DNA from 3 places in the Crystallibacter crystallopoietes genome. Region 1 is predicted to be linked to each of the others. Evidence: riboswitches for the same ligand, from Rfam matches in the RefSeq annotation. Region 1 holds a riboswitch; each other region holds the start of a gene.
What was found. Region 1 has a riboswitch for thiamine pyrophosphate ahead of thiO (glycine oxidase ThiO). Riboswitches for the same ligand answer to the same signal wherever they lie in the genome.
Positions count from the first base shown of each region.

Region 2: it holds a riboswitch for thiamine pyrophosphate, as region 1 does, so the genes downstream of both, AC20117_RS12900 (3-oxoacyl-ACP reductase) here and thiO (glycine oxidase ThiO) in region 1, are expected to answer to the same signal.
Region 3: it holds a riboswitch for thiamine pyrophosphate, as region 1 does, so the genes downstream of both, thiC (phosphomethylpyrimidine synthase ThiC) here and thiO (glycine oxidase ThiO) in region 1, are expected to answer to the same signal.

Region 1 is NZ_CP018863.1:122,669-128,044, reverse strand. Features, by position in the region: gene AC20117_RS00585 (RNB domain-containing ribonuclease) at 1-855, opposite strand, end outside; gene AC20117_RS00580 (ferritin-like fold-containing protein) at 907-1,614, shown strand; gene thiE (thiamine phosphate synthase) at 1,648-2,289, opposite strand; TPP riboswitch at 2,393-2,526, shown strand; gene thiO (glycine oxidase ThiO) at 2,523-3,674, shown strand; gene thiS (sulfur carrier protein ThiS) at 3,671-3,907, shown strand; gene AC20117_RS00560 (thiazole synthase) at 3,911-4,678, shown strand; gene AC20117_RS00555 (4a-hydroxytetrahydrobiopterin dehydratase) at 4,693-5,025, shown strand; gene AC20117_RS00550 (hypothetical protein) at 5,048-5,347, opposite strand; gene AC20117_RS00545 (DUF3107 domain-containing protein) at 5,362-5,376, opposite strand, start outside.
Region 2 is NZ_CP018863.1:2,743,389-2,748,764, reverse strand. Features, by position in the region: gene AC20117_RS12915 (dihydrolipoyl dehydrogenase family protein) at 94-1,491, shown strand; gene AC20117_RS12910 (hypothetical protein) at 1,574-1,936, opposite strand; gene AC20117_RS12905 (hypothetical protein) at 2,156-2,500, shown strand; TPP riboswitch at 2,572-2,665, shown strand; gene AC20117_RS12900 (3-oxoacyl-ACP reductase) at 2,718-3,482, shown strand; gene AC20117_RS12895 (LLM class flavin-dependent oxidoreductase) at 3,482-4,798, shown strand; gene gluQRS (tRNA glutamyl-Q(34) synthetase GluQRS) at 4,808-5,376, shown strand, end outside.
Region 3 is NZ_CP018865.1:38,212-43,587, forward strand. Features, by position in the region: gene AC20117_RS22185 (SLC13 family permease) at 1-668, opposite strand, end outside; gene AC20117_RS22190 (maleate cis-trans isomerase family protein) at 680-1,498, opposite strand; gene AC20117_RS22195 (IclR family transcriptional regulator) at 1,656-2,483, shown strand; gene AC20117_RS22200 (histone-like nucleoid-structuring protein Lsr2) at 2,888-3,226, opposite strand; TPP riboswitch at 3,521-3,630, shown strand; gene thiC (phosphomethylpyrimidine synthase ThiC) at 3,627-5,363, shown strand.

The DNA.
Region 1 (5,376 bases):
CAGCGCCTTGGTCTGGCGGCGGAAGCGGGCCTCCGACTCCTCGTCCGGAGCGGGCATGGTGCGCAGGATCCCTACCTTGCCCTCGAGCATGATTTCCGCTGCCGCCATGCCGGTCATCAGCGAAATCTGGGCGTTCCAGTCCTCGACCGGCCGTGCGGGCCTCGCCACGATGAAGTAATGGCGGCCGTCATGGGCTATTTCCTCGTCCGGCAGGTTCAGGCTGGCGCCGCCGCGCTGCCGCTCCAGCTCGATGCGCTTCCGCCCTACTTCTTTGAGCAGCTGCAGATAGACCGGCGCTTCGCCGGAATCGATGTCCTGCTGGACCTGTTCGTAGTTCAGCTTGGCGCGGCTGCGTATTCTGGCCCGGCGCAACGAGACCGTACTGACGACCGCGGCGGCGTCGAGCTCGAATTCCCACACGAAGGCGCTGCGGTCCTGGTCCGGGAGGAGGCTGCCGGCGTCTTCGCTGATTACCGGCGGGTGAAGCGGAATGCGTCCGTCAGGAGCGTAGATGGTCTGGCCGCGCCGTCGCGTCTCAGCGTCAAGTTCACCGCCGGGAGCAACAAAAGCGGGAACATCGGCGATGGCATACCAGAGCCGGTAGCCCCCGCCGTCGCGCTCGATGTACATCGCCTGGTCCAGGTCGGTGGAGCTCGGTGGATCGATGGTGACAAAGTCCAGGGCGGTCAGATCCGCGGCAGGCATGGGCAGTTGCGCCACGGCCTTCTCGGCCTCCGCGATGACCGAAGGGCTGAACGCCGCAGGAAGTTCCAGCTCGGTGCGCAGTTCCTTCAGCACACGGGCGAGCAGATGCTGCGATTCATTAACTCTGGCGTCAACGTGTGAATACGGCACAGGCTCAGCCTATCGCCACAGCGCCGCAGGTGGGGCGTTAGGGTAGTGCTCATGAGTTCCGAAGGATCCTTCCCCGCTGATCGTCCGGCCACCAGCAATGGGACAGGAGCGGAACAGCTGCAGCATGTCGTTGATCTTTACGGCGTCATGGCCTACGGCGAGCTGTCCGCCTTCGAGCGGTTCTCCTCGGACGCCCGGTTCTCACCGACTTTGAAAGACCGCGCTGATCTCGGACGCCTAGCCGTTGTCGAATTCGGGCACTTTGAACTTGTCAGCGCCGAGCTGGCCCGCCTCGGCGTCGACGTGCAAGTTGCCATGGCGCCCTTCCAAGCTTCGATCGACGCGTTCCATGAGCGGACGCGGCCCGGAGACTGGTACGAATCGTTGATGAAGGCCTATGTTACCGACGCCGTCTCGGGAGATTTCTACCGGGCGATCGCCGACCGGCTGGATCCCGATACACGCGCGCTGGTGTCCAGGATCAAAGAAAACGAAGACCAGCTGACCTTGCTCACCACCCGGCTGCGCAGGGCGCTGGAACATGACGAGCGGCTGGCCTCGAGGCTTGCCCTGTGGGGCCGGCGGCTGGTCGGCGAGGCGTTGACGCAGGCGCAGCGCATCGGGATCGAGCGCGCCTTCCTGGGCGCCCTGCTGGGGCTGGATGACCCGGCCGCCCAGCAGACCGTTACGGCGGAACTCTTTGCGGAACTCACCCGGAACCATTCCCGCCGGATGAATGCCTTGGGCCTGACCGCCTAAGCGTTCAGGCAGCCCGGCGGGTGGAACCAGCGGCTACAGCGGCGGCAGCGCGGACTTCAGCGCCCGGGCGGCCTCCGCGGGATCATCGGCATCGGTGACGGCACGGACGACGACCACGCGTTTGGCCCCGGCCTCCGTCACCCGGTCGATGTTGTCCAGATCGATGCCGCCGATCGCAAACCACGGCTTGCCGGAACCCGTCTGCCCCTGCTGGGCGGCAGTAAATTCCACCAGCTGAAGACCGACGGCGGCCCGGCCCGGCTTGGTCGGAGTGGCCCAGAGCGGACCGGTGCAGAAATAGTCCAGGGTGTCATCGGCCAGGGCGGCTGCTGCCTGTTCCGGAGTGTGCGTGGAGCGGCCGATGGCGGCAGCGGGCCCGAGCAAAGAGCGCGCCGCGGCCGGCGGCAGGTCCTGCTGGCCGACGTGGAAGACCGGCGCCCCGGCCACCGCAGCCAGATCCGCCCTGTCATTGACGGACCACGGCTTCGCATGCCGGGCGGCAACGTCGGCGAGCACGCCGAGCAGCTCCAGCTCCTCGGCGGCGTCGAGGGTCTTGTCCCGCAACTGGATGATGTCCACGCCGCCGGAGTAGGCAGCATCGAGGAACTGCTCGAAGTCCCCACGGTCGCGGCGCGCGTCGGTGCAAAGGTAAAGCTGGGCAGAGGAAAAATCCATACCTGCAACCATAAGGCAAACCGCGCAAGGAACTCCGCGGTGGCGGGACGCCGGCTTGCGGCAGCATGTGACGACGGCGAAGCCGCGACTATGGCTACACTGGAGAAAACACTGCGGGAGCCTGATACGCGGCACGTGCGGCAATTGCCGGCGGCCGACAGGCTGAGAGGGTGCCTGGCACCGACCGTCGAACCTGATCCGGGTCATGCCGGCGTAGGGAAGGAAGCTCAAAGTTGTCCAAACATATTGCCGTCATCGGTGCGGGCATAGTGGGACTGGGTATCGCCGCAGAAGCCACCCGCCGCGGCCACCGTGTCACCGTCATCGATCCCGCTCCCGGCGCGGGCGCCACCTACGCCGCCGCCGGCATGCTGGCCCCGGTCAGCGAATTGCACTACCAGGAAGAGCGGTTGCTCGCGCTGACCCGTGAGTCCGCCCGGCTTTACCCCGGGTTCATTGCAGGGCTGGGGGAGACCGGCTACCAGGAAACCGGGACCTTGGTGGCCGCTTTCGACGCCGCGGACCGCGCCGCGCTCGCAGACCTGAAACAGGCACAGCTGGCCGAAGGGCTCGAGGTTCATGAGATCACCAGCCGCGAGGCCCGCCGGCTCGAACCCAGCCTGGGCCCGGCTCTGACCGGCGCCTTCTACGCACCGGGAGACCACCAGGTGGATCCACGGGCCCTTGCCGCAGCGTTACTGAAGATGCTGCGGAACTCAGGCGCCGCCGTCGTTAGTGAAAAGGCGGCCGGACTCCTCACGGATGCTGACGGCAGCGTTGCTGGCGTGCAGCTGGCAGGCGGCGAGGCCATCGAGGCAGACGAAACGGTGGTGGCGAACGGGCTTGCGGCCGCCGCACTCTCCGGCCTGCCCGAAGGGCTGCGGCTGCCGCTGCGTCCGGTGTACGGGGACATTCTGCGGCTGCGCGTGCCGGCAGGCCTGCAGCCGTTCCTCACCTCCACAATCCGGGGCATCGTACGCGGGCACCCTGTTTATCTTGTCCCGCGCGGGGACGGCACGGTGGTAATCGGAGCCACCCAGCGTGAGGACGGCTCCGCGGACGTGTCGGCGGGCGGGGTGTACCAGTTGCTCCGTGACGCCCAGACGCTGGTGCCGGCAGTTGCGGAACTCGCGCTCGAACAGATGACCTGCCGCGCCCGGCCGGGAACACCGGATAACGCGCCGTTGCTTGGGCGGGTGGCGGCAGGGGCGGAGGAGCTTCCGGGGCTGGTAGTTGCTACCGGATTCTTCCGCCACGGAGTGCTGCTGACGCCGGTTGCGGCCAGGATCTGCGCCGATCTCATCGACGGGGTGCAAATCTCCGCCGAGCTACTGCAATTCAATCCCGACAGGTTCAGCAATATGACCAAGGAGAGTCACGTATGAAGATCACCGTCAACGGCAGTCCGCACACCTTGCCGACCGCGCCGACACTGCTCGAACTGGTGGCCGGGACCACCGGCCGCGAATTGACGGAGGACGGGCGGCCGGCCGACGGCGGACGGCTCGGTGTGGCTGTAGCGCTGAACTCTGAGGTGGCGCCGCGCGGCAGTTGGGCCCGGACCGTGCTCGCCGACGGCGACGGCGTGGAACTCGTGACCGCAGTACAGGGAGGCTGAATAATGGATGAACTGATGATCGACGGAGTCAGGCTCGGATCGCGCCTGATCATGGGCACGGGCGGCGCGCCGAGCCTGGATGGTTTGGGCGAGGCCCTGCTGGCTTCCGGAACGGAACTCACGACGGTAGCGATGCGCCGCTACGCCGCCGGCACTGGCACCTCGGTCTTCGACCTGCTGGAACGCAATGGTATCCGGGTACTGCCGAACACGGCAGGCTGCTACACGGCGCGGGAGGCGGTAATGACCGCCGAGCTGGGGCGTGAAGCCCTGGAAACGAACTGGGTGAAACTCGAAGTCATCGCGGACGAAGAGACACTGCTGCCCGACGCGGTGGAACTCGTGGAAGCAACCGAGGCACTGGTCAACCGCGGGTTCAAGGTCTTCGCGTACACCAATGACGACCCGGTGCTGGCCCGCCGGCTCGAGCTGCTGGGTGCTGCCGCCGTCATGCCGCTGGGTGCTCCGATCGGTACCGGACTGGGGATCCTCAATCCGCACAACATCGAGTTGATTGTCTCGCGCGCCGGGATTCCGGTAGTGCTGGACGCCGGCATTGGCACGGCGTCGGACGCGGCGCTGGCCATGGAGCTGGGCTGCGACGCCGTCCTGCTGGCCACGGCAGTGACCAGGGCCCAGCATCCGGTCCGGATGGCCGAAGCCTTCAAACATGCGGTCATGGCCGGTAGGCTGGCGGCAACAGGCGGCCGGATCCCCAAACGGGAGCACGCTTTGGCTTCATCATCGTTTGCAGGCCGCCCTGATCTCTAGCCACAGGAGGAGCAATGGGCGCCGAGGACAAGCTGGACAGCAAGCAGATCGATGAACAGCTCAGGACGCTGCCGGATTGGCGCCACAGCGAAGGCGCGCTGGTCACCGTCTTCAAGCTCGAGAACGGGCGGGCTGCGCTCGATTTCATTGCCGGGGCGGGAGAGCTGGCCGAGGAGGCCAATCACCATCCGGACCTCGACTGGCGCTACAACAAGGTCTTCATCCGGCTGACGTCACATGATGCAGGGTCCGCGGTAACAACCCGCGACGTCGCTGCAGCCACTTCGTTAAGTGAGCTTGCCATCCGGCTGGGAGCCACGGCCCAACCGGACAAGTACCCGGCCTGACGGCCAGGTACCCTCCGGCGGGTCAGCGCAAGGCTTCGGTCAGGCGCTCCACGTCCGCGGCGACGCGACGTCGTCCGACCAGGAGCGCCGTCAGCCAGGCCACGGGAACGGCCAGCACCATGGGCAGCAGCCAACTCAGATGCTCCGCGCCGGGCTGAGAGCCAAGGTCTGCGAACATCAGGATGAGCCACAAGATGGTGGCGGCCAGGATGGCCGATGCCGGCAGCAGCAGGACGCCGTAGGCGTGGCGCTTGTTGTCTATGCCCCACGCGCTCATGCCCACGGCGGCTGCCACCAGAATGATCAGTACGAACTGGACCACGGTGCTGTTAGGGGTTAGAGGGCCCCGAA
Region 2 (5,376 bases), 2.1 Mb from region 1:
TAAGCAAACTGTCCATACCCCTTCTGGAAGGGGGCCCGCGTAGGATCGACCGGAGGGCGGCACTGCCCGGCGGCACACTTCAGGAGGACCATCATGGACGTTGAAGAAGTCGACCTGCTGGTCATCGGCGGCGGCAAGGCGGGCAAATCCCTGGCGATGGACCGGGCCAAAGCCGGGCAGAAAGTAGCTATGGTTGAGCGCGGCATGATCGGCGGCACCTGCATCAACGTGGCCTGCATTCCCACGAAGACCCTGATCAACAGCGGCCGGATACTGGAGATCGTCCGGCGTGCGGAAGAATTCGGTATTTCCGGCGTCGAAGACCCGCGGATGGATCTGGCCTTGCTGCGGCACCGCAAGGACGACGTCGTCGGCACCATGGTCAAGGGACAGTTCAGCAGCTTCACCGATTCCGGCATGGATTTCATCCTGGGTGAAGCGAAATTCACCGGGCCCAGAACGGTGCATGTGGACCTTAACGACGGCGGCACCCGCGTTTTGCGCGGCACCGACGTCGTGGTTAATCTCGGCACCGAGCCGGCGCTGCCGCCTATCGCCGGGCTGGCGGAGGCCCGGGTGCAGACCAGCAATACCTTGCTCGAGCTTGAGTCGCTGCCGGAGAGCATTGTCATCCTCGGCGGCGGCTACATCGGCTGCGAATTTGCGGACCTGCTCAACACCATCGGCGTCGATGTGACGATCGTCCAGCGCGGGAACCAGTTGCTGGGCCGCGAGGACGAAGACGTGTCGGCCGCGGTCAAGAAGGCCTTTATCGACGCCGGCATCACCGTCCGCCTCGGCGCCGCTGCCGAAGCGATCCAGCGCGCTGCGGACGGCTCCGTCACCGTCACCCTTGACAACGGCGAAACGCTCAGCGGAAAGGACGTCCTGGTGGCGCTCGGCCGGAAACCCATGACCGACGGCGCCAATTTGGAAGCTACTGGCGTGGTTCTGGACGACCGCGGCTTCATCGGGGTCGACGAGCAGTTGCGGGCAGCCGACGGCGTGTGGGCTGCCGGCGACGCTGCCGGAACCCCGCAGTTCACGCATGCTTCCTACGACGACTACCGCATCCTCAAAGCGAATTTGGCCGCCCGGCATGGCGACGGCGAGGCCCGCACTACTGAGGGACGGCTCATTCCCTACACCGTCTTCATCACGCCGGAACTGGGCCGGGTCGGCCTGACGGAGCAGCAGGCCCGCGAGGCCGGCCACGAGGTGCGCATCGCCAAGATGCCGGTTGCCGCCATCCCGCGCGCCCGCACACTGGGCCAGACCGAGGGCGTGTGGAAGGCCGTGCTGGACCGGAAGACCGGCAGCATCCTGGGCGTGGCGCTGCTGGGCACCGAGGCCAGCGAAGCCATCGCCGTGGTCCAGATGGCCATGCTGGCCGGCCTGGATTTCACTGCGGTACGGGACGCCGTCATCACCCATCCGACCATTGCCGAAGGTCTGAATCTGCTCTTCACCCCGGCTTACCTGGAGGATTGAGCCAGCCGGGACGGCAACCACGCCGGGCAGCCGGCGGAGATTTATTCAGCTGCGCCGGCGCTCTCGGAAGACCTCGTCCTGCCTACCGTGCCGCAGCGCCTGGTCCCATTCGGCGATGAATCCGTCGAGGGTGCCCTTGCTCGTCGGCGGCAATAAACAATGCCATGTCCTGATCGGCGGTTTCCCTGCGGGTGACGGCCCAGATCTCCTCGTACCGGCCGGCACGCCCGGCTTCCCGCAGGACGGTCCGGAACCGGCGGCTGTAGTCCCGCTCCTCCGGCCGACCGAAGCGCTCTGACTTCAGGTACACAAACGCGAGCACCGCAACCACGGCTCCGCCAATAACCACGGTTCCAATCAGCGCGATCCCATCCGGCAGCAGGAGGGAAAGGACCCACCAGAGCAGGCCCAGGAAAACCATCAATGCCCCAAGGACGATGATCACCGCTCCAGATTAGCCCTCCCGAACAGGGACCGCGGCGACCGGGAACGACCTCGGCAGCCCGCTTCAGGATGACCGGCTCCTGGCCGCCCGGCTACGGCGCGCCGATCTCCGCTGCGTCCCCTCAGTTTGAGGGTGTCCGCCTTCCCGGGCCAGGCCTACGATGAGCCCTACACCGGCTCGCACCATGAGTTCCCTGCAGCAGCAAAAGAAGGATCCGTCATGGAATGTATTACTTGGTTTGTGCCCATCCTGCCCGGGAAGCTTGAAGCGTGGAGAGCTTTCGTGGAGGAGATCAACGGTCCGCGGAAGGACGATTTCGCCAAGTCCAGGCAGCGCCTCGGGGCCAGCCGCGAAGTGATCGGCCTGGTCCAGTCGCCCGAAGGAGACTTTGCCGCCTTGTTCCATGAGGGCGAAAGCGTCGCCGGAGGGTTCAGCATGCTGGCCGGCTCGGATGATCCCTTCGACGTCTGGTTCAAGGACAAAATTCTCGAGCTCCATGGGGTCACCAAGGAGATGCTGGCTCAGGGACCGCCTTCTCAAGTGGTGATGGACTACCGGGCGTAACGACGTCGAGCTTCATAGACCGATTGGAGGTGGCGTTGCTGCAGTAACCCGCTCGCGCAGGTAGACTCGCACGCAGTGACACGGGGTGCCCCTTTCGGGGCTGAGAGTAAACCCGTTGAACCTGATCTAGTTCGTACTAGCGAAGGGATGTCATGCAGCGGCTGCCGTGCGGTGCGCTGCACCCATCTTTTCGCCTTATTCAAGGTGGAGAACCTCTATGCAGCTCGCAGAACAGACCGTACTGGTAACCGGCGGCGGCCGTGGCCTCGGCGCTCGGATCGTCGCAGCCTTCGCGGAAGCCGGCGCCCGGGTAGTCATCAATTACCGCAACAGCGGCTCGGCAGCCGAGGAGCTGGCCGCCAAGTTCGGGCCGGAACAGGCCCTGGCTCTTCGTGCGGACGTCACCGATGCCGGGCAGGTGGCGGAGCTGTTCAGCCGTGCCGAAGCCCATTTCGGCGGCGCAGTAACCACGGTGGTCAATAACGCGCTGGCGGATTTCTCCTTCAACGGGGATGCCCGCTCCAACGCCGCCGATATCTCGTGGTCCGAGTTCGAAACCCAGTTTTCCGGCAGCGTGCGCGGCGCGCTGAACACCGCTCAGCAGGCACTTCCCGGCATGCGCGGCCACCGGTTCGGCCGGATCATCAACATCGGCACCAACCTCTTCCAGAATCCGGTGGTGCCGTACCACGACTACACGGCCGCCAAGGCGGCCCTGCTCTCGCTGACCCGGACGCTGGCGGCGGACCTGGGCCAGCACAACGTCACCGTCAACATGGTCTCCGGCGGGCTGCTCCGCACCACCGACGCCAGCGCTGCCACACCAGATGAGGTCTTCGACCTGATCGCCGCCTCCACCCCGCTGCGCAAAGTAACGACGCCGGAAGAACTGGCCGACGCGGTACTGTTCTTCGCGTCGCCCTGGGCCCGCTCGGTGACCGGGCAGAACCTGATGGTCGACGGCGGACTGGTGATGAACTAATGGCGGCGCGGCAACTGCACTTCAACGCGTTCCTGTTCGGCTGCGGCCACCACAGCGCCGCCTGGCGCCGGCCGCAATCGCCCATTGAACAGCTCGGCGACATCGCATTCTACGAGCGGCTGGCCCAAACCGCGGAGCGAGGCCTGTTCGATGCTGTTTTCTTCGCCGACGGGCACTCAACCGGCAACCTGGGCGCGGGGCCGCTCTGGCATCTGGAACCCCTCACCGCGCTGTCAGCCATGGCCCGGGCCACCAGCAGGATCGGCCTGGTCAGTACCGTGTCGGCCACCTTCTACACGCCCTTCCACGCCGCCCGCATGCTGGCCTCGCTGGACCACATCAGCGCCGGGCGCATCGGTTGGAACGTCGTCACATCGATGTTCGACGCCGAGGCACGCAACCACGGCATGGCGGCCATTCCCGGACATCAGGAACGCTACGACCGCGCCGCCGAATTCATCGACGTCGCCCAGCGGCTGTGGGATTCCTGGACCGACGACGCGCTCGTCCTCGACCGGCAGGGCTACTACGCGGATCCGGCCGAAGTTGCGCCGCTCCACCATTCAGGACAGCACTTTCTGGTGGACGGCCCGCTAACCGTCCCGCGCTCCCCGCAGGGCCGGCCGGTGCTGTTCCAAGCCGGTGCCTCGGAGCAGGGACGCGACCTCGCCGCCCGCTATGCCGAAGGCATCTACGCCGTCGCCTACGATCTGGCCAGCGCGCAGGCCTACTACGCGGATGTGAAGCGCCGCATCGCCGCAGCCGGGCGGAACCCGGACAAGGTTGCCGTCATGCCTGGCCTGGTGACTTACCTCGGGACAACGACGGCGGAAGCCAAGGCCAAGCAGGCCGAAACCGATGCGCTGCTGCCCACGGAACACTCTCTGGCCCAGCTGGGCACCTTCATCCAGCAGGACTGCAGCGGCTGGGAGCTGGACGCGCCCGTGCCAAGCCTCCCGCCGGCGTCGGAATTCACCGGCCCGCAGGGCCGCTACACCACCATCCTGCGCATTATCGACGCCGAAAAGCCTACGGTGCGCCAGTTGCTCGGAAGGCTGGCGGCCGGCGGCGGACACTGCACCATGACCGGCACGCCCGAACAGGTGGCGGACCAGATCGAGCTTTGGTTCACCTCCGGCGGCGCGGACGGATTCAACCTGATGCCGCCGCTGCTGCCGGATTCCCTGAACGAGTTTGTGGACCGCGTCATTCCGGTGCTGCAGCGCAGGGGGCTGTTCCGCACCTCCTACACCGGCAGCACGCTGCGCGAGCATCTGGGACTGGACCGCCCGGCCGTCGGCGACTTCGCTTTATAGACTGGACCCGTGCCTCCTATCGACGCCGGAGCCGGCCGCTTCGCCCCCAGCCCCTCGGGCGAACTGCATGTAGGAAACCTGCGCACCGCCATCCTTGCCTGGCTCTTCGCCCGCAGCACCGGCCGCGATTTCCTGCTGCGGATCGAGGATCTGGACCGAGCCCGCGCCGGAGCGGAAGACAAAGTACTCGAGGATCTGGCCGCCGTCGGGCTTACATGGGATGGCAACGTGCTCAGCCAGACGGACCGCTTCCCCCTCTACCGCGCGGCCATCACCGCCCTGGCCGACGCGGGTCGGGTCTACGAATGCTTCTGTACCCGCAGGGAGATCGCCGAAGCCCCCAGCGCTCCGCACGCCCCGGCCGGCGCCTACCCCGGAACCTGCCGCAACCTCAGCGATGCAGAACGCGAACGACGGCGGCAGGAGCGTCCCGCTGCGCTCCGGCTGCGCGCCGGGGTCACCGAATACACCGTGACCGACCGGCTGCACGGCGAGTACACCGGCGTCGTCGACGACCTGGTGCTGCTGCGCAACGATGGCGTGCCGGCCTACAACCTCGCCGTCGTCGTCGACGATGC
Region 3 (5,376 bases), on a different replicon from region 1:
CCAACACCCGTCCCGTAGGCAGGGCCGGCGGAGACGCCGCCCGACGCCTCGCTGCGGGCGGCCCGCTTCTTCATGATGCTTTCGATCAGCAGGTAGGCGAAGACCGCCAGCACTACATTGAAGAGGAAGCAGTACACGTAGAGCTTGAGCGAGTCCCCGGAGGCCCCGGCCTCATCGAGCATGACATTGGCCAGCACGCCGAACGGGTTGACCGGCGAGAAAGCGCCCGCGTTGGCGCCTTGGACGATGACCAGGCCCATGGACAGCGTGCTGATGCCGAACCGGCTCCCCAGAGCCAGGCCCACCGGGGCGACAATGGCGATGGCGGCCGGGGTGAACGCGCCGGCTGAAGCCAGGGCGGCGGTGAGCAGGAACATCAGCACCGGAACCAGGAACCGGCGGTTGCCTGCGAGCAGTTCGGCCCAGTAGGCCAGCAAGTCAATCGTGCCGTTGATTCGCACGATCGCGAAGAGCAGGGTCGCCCCGACCAGGATGAAGAACAGCCCGGAGGGGAACTGCGCGATCACGTCCTTGATTGACAGCCCGGCCACGATGGTGCCGACGCCGAAGGCAGCCACGATGGCGATGAGGCCAGCATTCAACCGGGTGAAGGAGCCGATGGCGAACGCCGCGATAAGTACGGCGAAGGCGATGAGCGACAGTGACATGGCGGTATCCTTTAGACTCGCGCAGGCAGCTTGAGGGGGACGCCGGACAGCAGGCTGCCGGCGCCGCTGATCGAAGGCTCGTGGCCCAGTGCCTTCAGGATCTCATAGGCGGTTGCCGTGGCAGCGGTAATGACCGGCAGACCCAGCTCGTCCTCGACGGCCTGGACGGCAGGAAGCGACGGCATCTGCACACAGGCCGAGAGGACGATGGCGTCCGCGCCTTCGCGCTTGAGGTTGCGGGCGATCTCCGGCAGGTTCTGCGGGTCCAGGCAACCGACAGCGAGGTTATCGGCGACTTCGAGGCTGACGGCGTCGAGGACCTCAATACCCGCTCCCTCGATGTACTCACGGACCATCTGGGTCAGCGGCTTCATGTACGGGGTGACCATGGCAACCTTCCGGGCGCCCATCTCCTGCAGCGTCCGGACCAAAGCACCGGCGCTACTGGTAACGGCGGCGGGGTGGCCGTTGTCCTCGGCAGCCTTGGCGATTGTTTCCTCGGAACCGACATGCGCGTTGGGCCCCTGGGCCATCACGGCCACCAGACAGGCATAGGCGATTGCATCGACGTCGGCATCGGACACTGCCGCGGCACAGCCGGCGGCCTTGCCCACCATGGCCAGCAGCTCTTCCTTGTTGACGTTCTTCATGCCCGCACGGGCCGAATGGAAGGTGTACTTCTGCCCGGTGGCCTCGGACTGGCGGCGGAACAGCTCCGGCAGTTCGGTCTCCATTGTGGTGTTCGAGCTGGGAACGATCAGGCCGATGCGGGACAGGCCGGCCTGCTTCGGCGCGGGAACGGTTTCACAGGTGATGTCAGGGGTACTCACGAATTTCTCCACAGTGCTAGGACTCTCAAAAACCCACTTCGCGGGATCGCAACCCATCATGCGGGTTACTGCCGTAGAATGTCAACTGGATCACATTCAGCGAGGGGGGGGGGGCAGGCCGTTCCCACCGGCGGTCTGCAAACGAAGGAGCGATAAGATGGCGAGGCAGCAGACAGCGGACACCAGAGGCAAGGACAAGGGATTGGCAACGGAGAGTAACGCCGGATCATCTCCGATCCTGGTCCTCCACAAAGTGACGCAGATCCTCGACTGCTTCTCTATCGAATCCCCCGAACCAACTCTGCAGGAGATCATCCGGAAGACCGGGCTGCCTTCAAGTACCTGCCAGCGCCTGGTGCAGAGTATGCTCCACGAGGGATTCCTGGACCGCGACGGCGACCGGTACCGGATCGGAATCGGGCTGGTACGCTGGGCCACCCCCGGAACGCTAGGCCTCGACGTCGTACGTTTGGTCAAGCCCATCCTGCAGAAGCTGCGCGACGAGACCGGCGAAAGCGCCTCCTTCTACATCCGCGACGGCGTCTACCGCACCATCGTGGCGGTCGCCGAAACCCGCCACGTTGTCATGCGGCCGTTCATGGTCGGGCAGGTCATGCCCATCCACGCCGGCGCCGCCGGGAAAATCTTCCTCGCCTACGACCCGGACGCGCGAAACGCCATCGCCGGCTCCGTGCTCGCCAAGTTCACCCCCGCTACGCCGGACAGTCTCGAGAAACTGGACCTTCAGGTCGCGCAGACCCGGAAGCTGGGTTTCGCCGCAGCCTTCGGCGAGCGTCACAGCGACGTCGGTTCCATCAGCGCGCCCGTCTTCGACCATGCCGGCCAGCTCGCCGGCGCGCTCGGACTTGGCTTCCCCACCCAGCGGATAGGCCCTGCCGACGCCGAACGGCTTGGACCAGTTGTAGCGCAGGCAGCGCGCGCCGCAAGTGAGTCGCTCGGCTTCATCACACGACAGGCGCAGTAGGCCAACGACGGGCACCATCACCGCTGACGCGTCGGCCTCCGCAGCACCGGATCGGCGCGGGGCACGCCTCCGGCCGGAACGCTGTCGGGTGTGGTGTTAGGCTCCGGGTCCGCGATATTTCGTGAACGCCGATAACGGCGCATAAGTCGGCCTAGGAAGTGGCGCCAAGGCAGCTGCGTGTCATGACTCCGGCAATTGCTCCCCCGCCCGAAACCAGTTTCGAAGAGAACCCGGTACGGTCGCCATCGGGCCTTGGAGGAAGTCATCGCTGACGTCGTCTGTCGGCTTCGCCCCGCACTGTTCGGGATAGGTAACCGGTGTACTGATGTCCGCGGGCTCTCCGTCTGCTTGGATTCATAGGCCGGTGGAAATCCTGGATGACCTGCAAGAGCAGTCATCCAGGCTCAGGCCACGGCCCTTTGGTAGGCGTCGACGATTTCGGCTGATATCCGGCCCCGCCCGGGAACCTGAAAGCCCTTACCTTTCGCCCCTTCACGGATCTTCCGGGCCTCATCCCGCCCGTTTGCTGCCGGCGCGGAACGGGAAGTGCGCTGTCTGGAAGCAGCCGCAGTGGCCTTGCGCCCGGCGCTGATGTACTGGTGCAACACGTTGCGTACGGCGGCGGCCTCATCGGTTGACAGGTCGATTTCGTAGTTAATGCCGTTAAGTCCGAATTGCACGGTTTCGTCGGCCGGCCCGCCATCCAAGTCCGATACCAGAACGATCTTGATCTGCTGCGCCATGCCGGATGGACTCCTAAATAGTGCGAATAGTTGTCCCCGCTTAATCATTACGCAGATCCTCAGCGCCCATGAAAGCATGCAGCGCCGCTGTACGGACGTCTGGGGGGAATCATCACAACCCCGGCATGCCGCCCGGCAGCCGTTCAAGAGCCGGTTCAGGCGCGCACTGTTGTCCCGACGTGACCGTCCGGAATCAGGCAGCCGCCCGGACAGAAGCAGCGGTCTCGGTGCGGTCTCCCACGGCCTAGGCACGGGCCTTGTTTCTGTCGGTAGGCCTGCCGCTGCTATCCTCGTGTGTATCCACACGGGAGCCCTGTTGCAGGGGCTGAGATCAGGCTGATGCAGCCTGCGACCGTCGAACCTGTCCGGGTAATGCCGGCGAAGGAAGTGAAGATCAATCATGAACGATTCGTTCCACCCTGCCCACTCGCTTCAGTACGTCTCGGGAGCGGACCCGGAAATCCGGGTTCCGGTGACCGCGATCGCGCTGGACGACTCCCCCGGCGGGCAGCCGAATCCGTCCCTGCAGGTCTACCGCACCACCGGCCCCGGCAGCGATCCAGTGGTCGGCCTCCCGCCGCTCCGGGAAGGCTGGATTGCCGGACGGGCCGATACCGAAAGCTACGGCGGGCGGGGCCGCGACTTGCTCGACGACGGCCGCGCCGCGGCCCGCCGCGGAGCCGCTTCGGCCGAATGGCGAGGTGCAAAACCCAAGCCGCGCCGCGCCGCCGGCAGCCGGACCGTGACCCAGATGCACTACGCACGCCACGGCATCATCACCGAGGAGATGAGGTTCGTCGCCCTGCGCGAGAACTGCGACGTCGAACTTGTCCGCTCGGAGCTCGCAGCGGGACGGGCGATCATTCCGGCCAACATCAACCACCCCGAGTCCGAACCGATGATCATCGGCAAGGCCTTCCTGGTCAAAATCAACGCGAACATCGGCAACTCGGCCGTGACCAGCTCGATCGCCGAGGAGGTGGACAAACTGCAGTGGGCGACCCGGTGGGGCGCCGACACGGTGATGGACCTATCCACCGGCGACGACATCCACACCACGCGGGAATGGATCATCCGCAACTCCCCCGTGCCCATCGGGACCGTCCCGATCTACCAGGCGCTGGAGAAGGTCAACGGCGAGGCCAACGCCCTGACCTGGGAGATCTACCGCGACACCGTGATCGAACAATGCGAGCAAGGCGTTGACTACATGACCATCCACGCCGGAGTGCTGCTGCGCTACGTACCGCTGACAGCCGAGCGGGTCACCGGCATCGTCTCCCGCGGCGGCTCCATCATGGCCGGCTGGTGCCTGGCGCACCACCGGGAGAACTTCCTCTACACCCACTTCGACGAACTCTGCGAAATCTTCGCCCGCTACGACGTCGCCTTCTCCCTGGGCGACGGACTCCGTCCCGGTTCGGTAGCCGACGCCAACGACGCCGCCCAGTTCGCGGAGCTGGACACCCTCGCCGAACTGACCAAGCGCGCCTGGCAGTACGACGTGCAGGTCATGGTGGAAGGCCCCGGCCACATCCCGCTCCACCAGGTCCGCGAGAATGTGGAACGCCAACAGGAACTGTGCAACGGAGCTCCCTTCTACACCCTCGGCCCGCTGGTCACCGACGTCGCTCCCGGCTACGACCACATCACATCAGCCATCGGCGCCACCGAAATCGCCCGCTACGGCACGGCGATGCTCTGCTACGTCACTCCCAAGGAACACCTTGGCCTACCCAACAAAGACGACGTCAAGACCGGCGTCATCACCTACAAGATCGCCGCCCACGCCGCGGACCTCGCCAAAGGGCACCCCGGCGCCCGGGAGCGCGATGACGCACTGTCCAAGGCACGCTTCGAATTCCGGTGGCGTGACCAGTTCGCCCTGTCCCTGGACCCGGTCACAGCCGAAGCGTTCCACGACGAAACCCTGCCCGCCGAACCGGCCAAGACCGCCCATTTCTGCTCCATGTGCGGGCCGAAGTTCTGTTCCATGAGGATCTCCCAGGACATCCGCGACCAGTTTGGCAGCGCCAGCGAGCAGGAAGCCATCGCGGGCATGAACGCCAAGTCCGTCGAATTCCTGGAATCCGGCGGCAAGGTCTACCTCCCGGCACCGGCCATGCCGCGCACCTAAAAGTCCGGCTTCC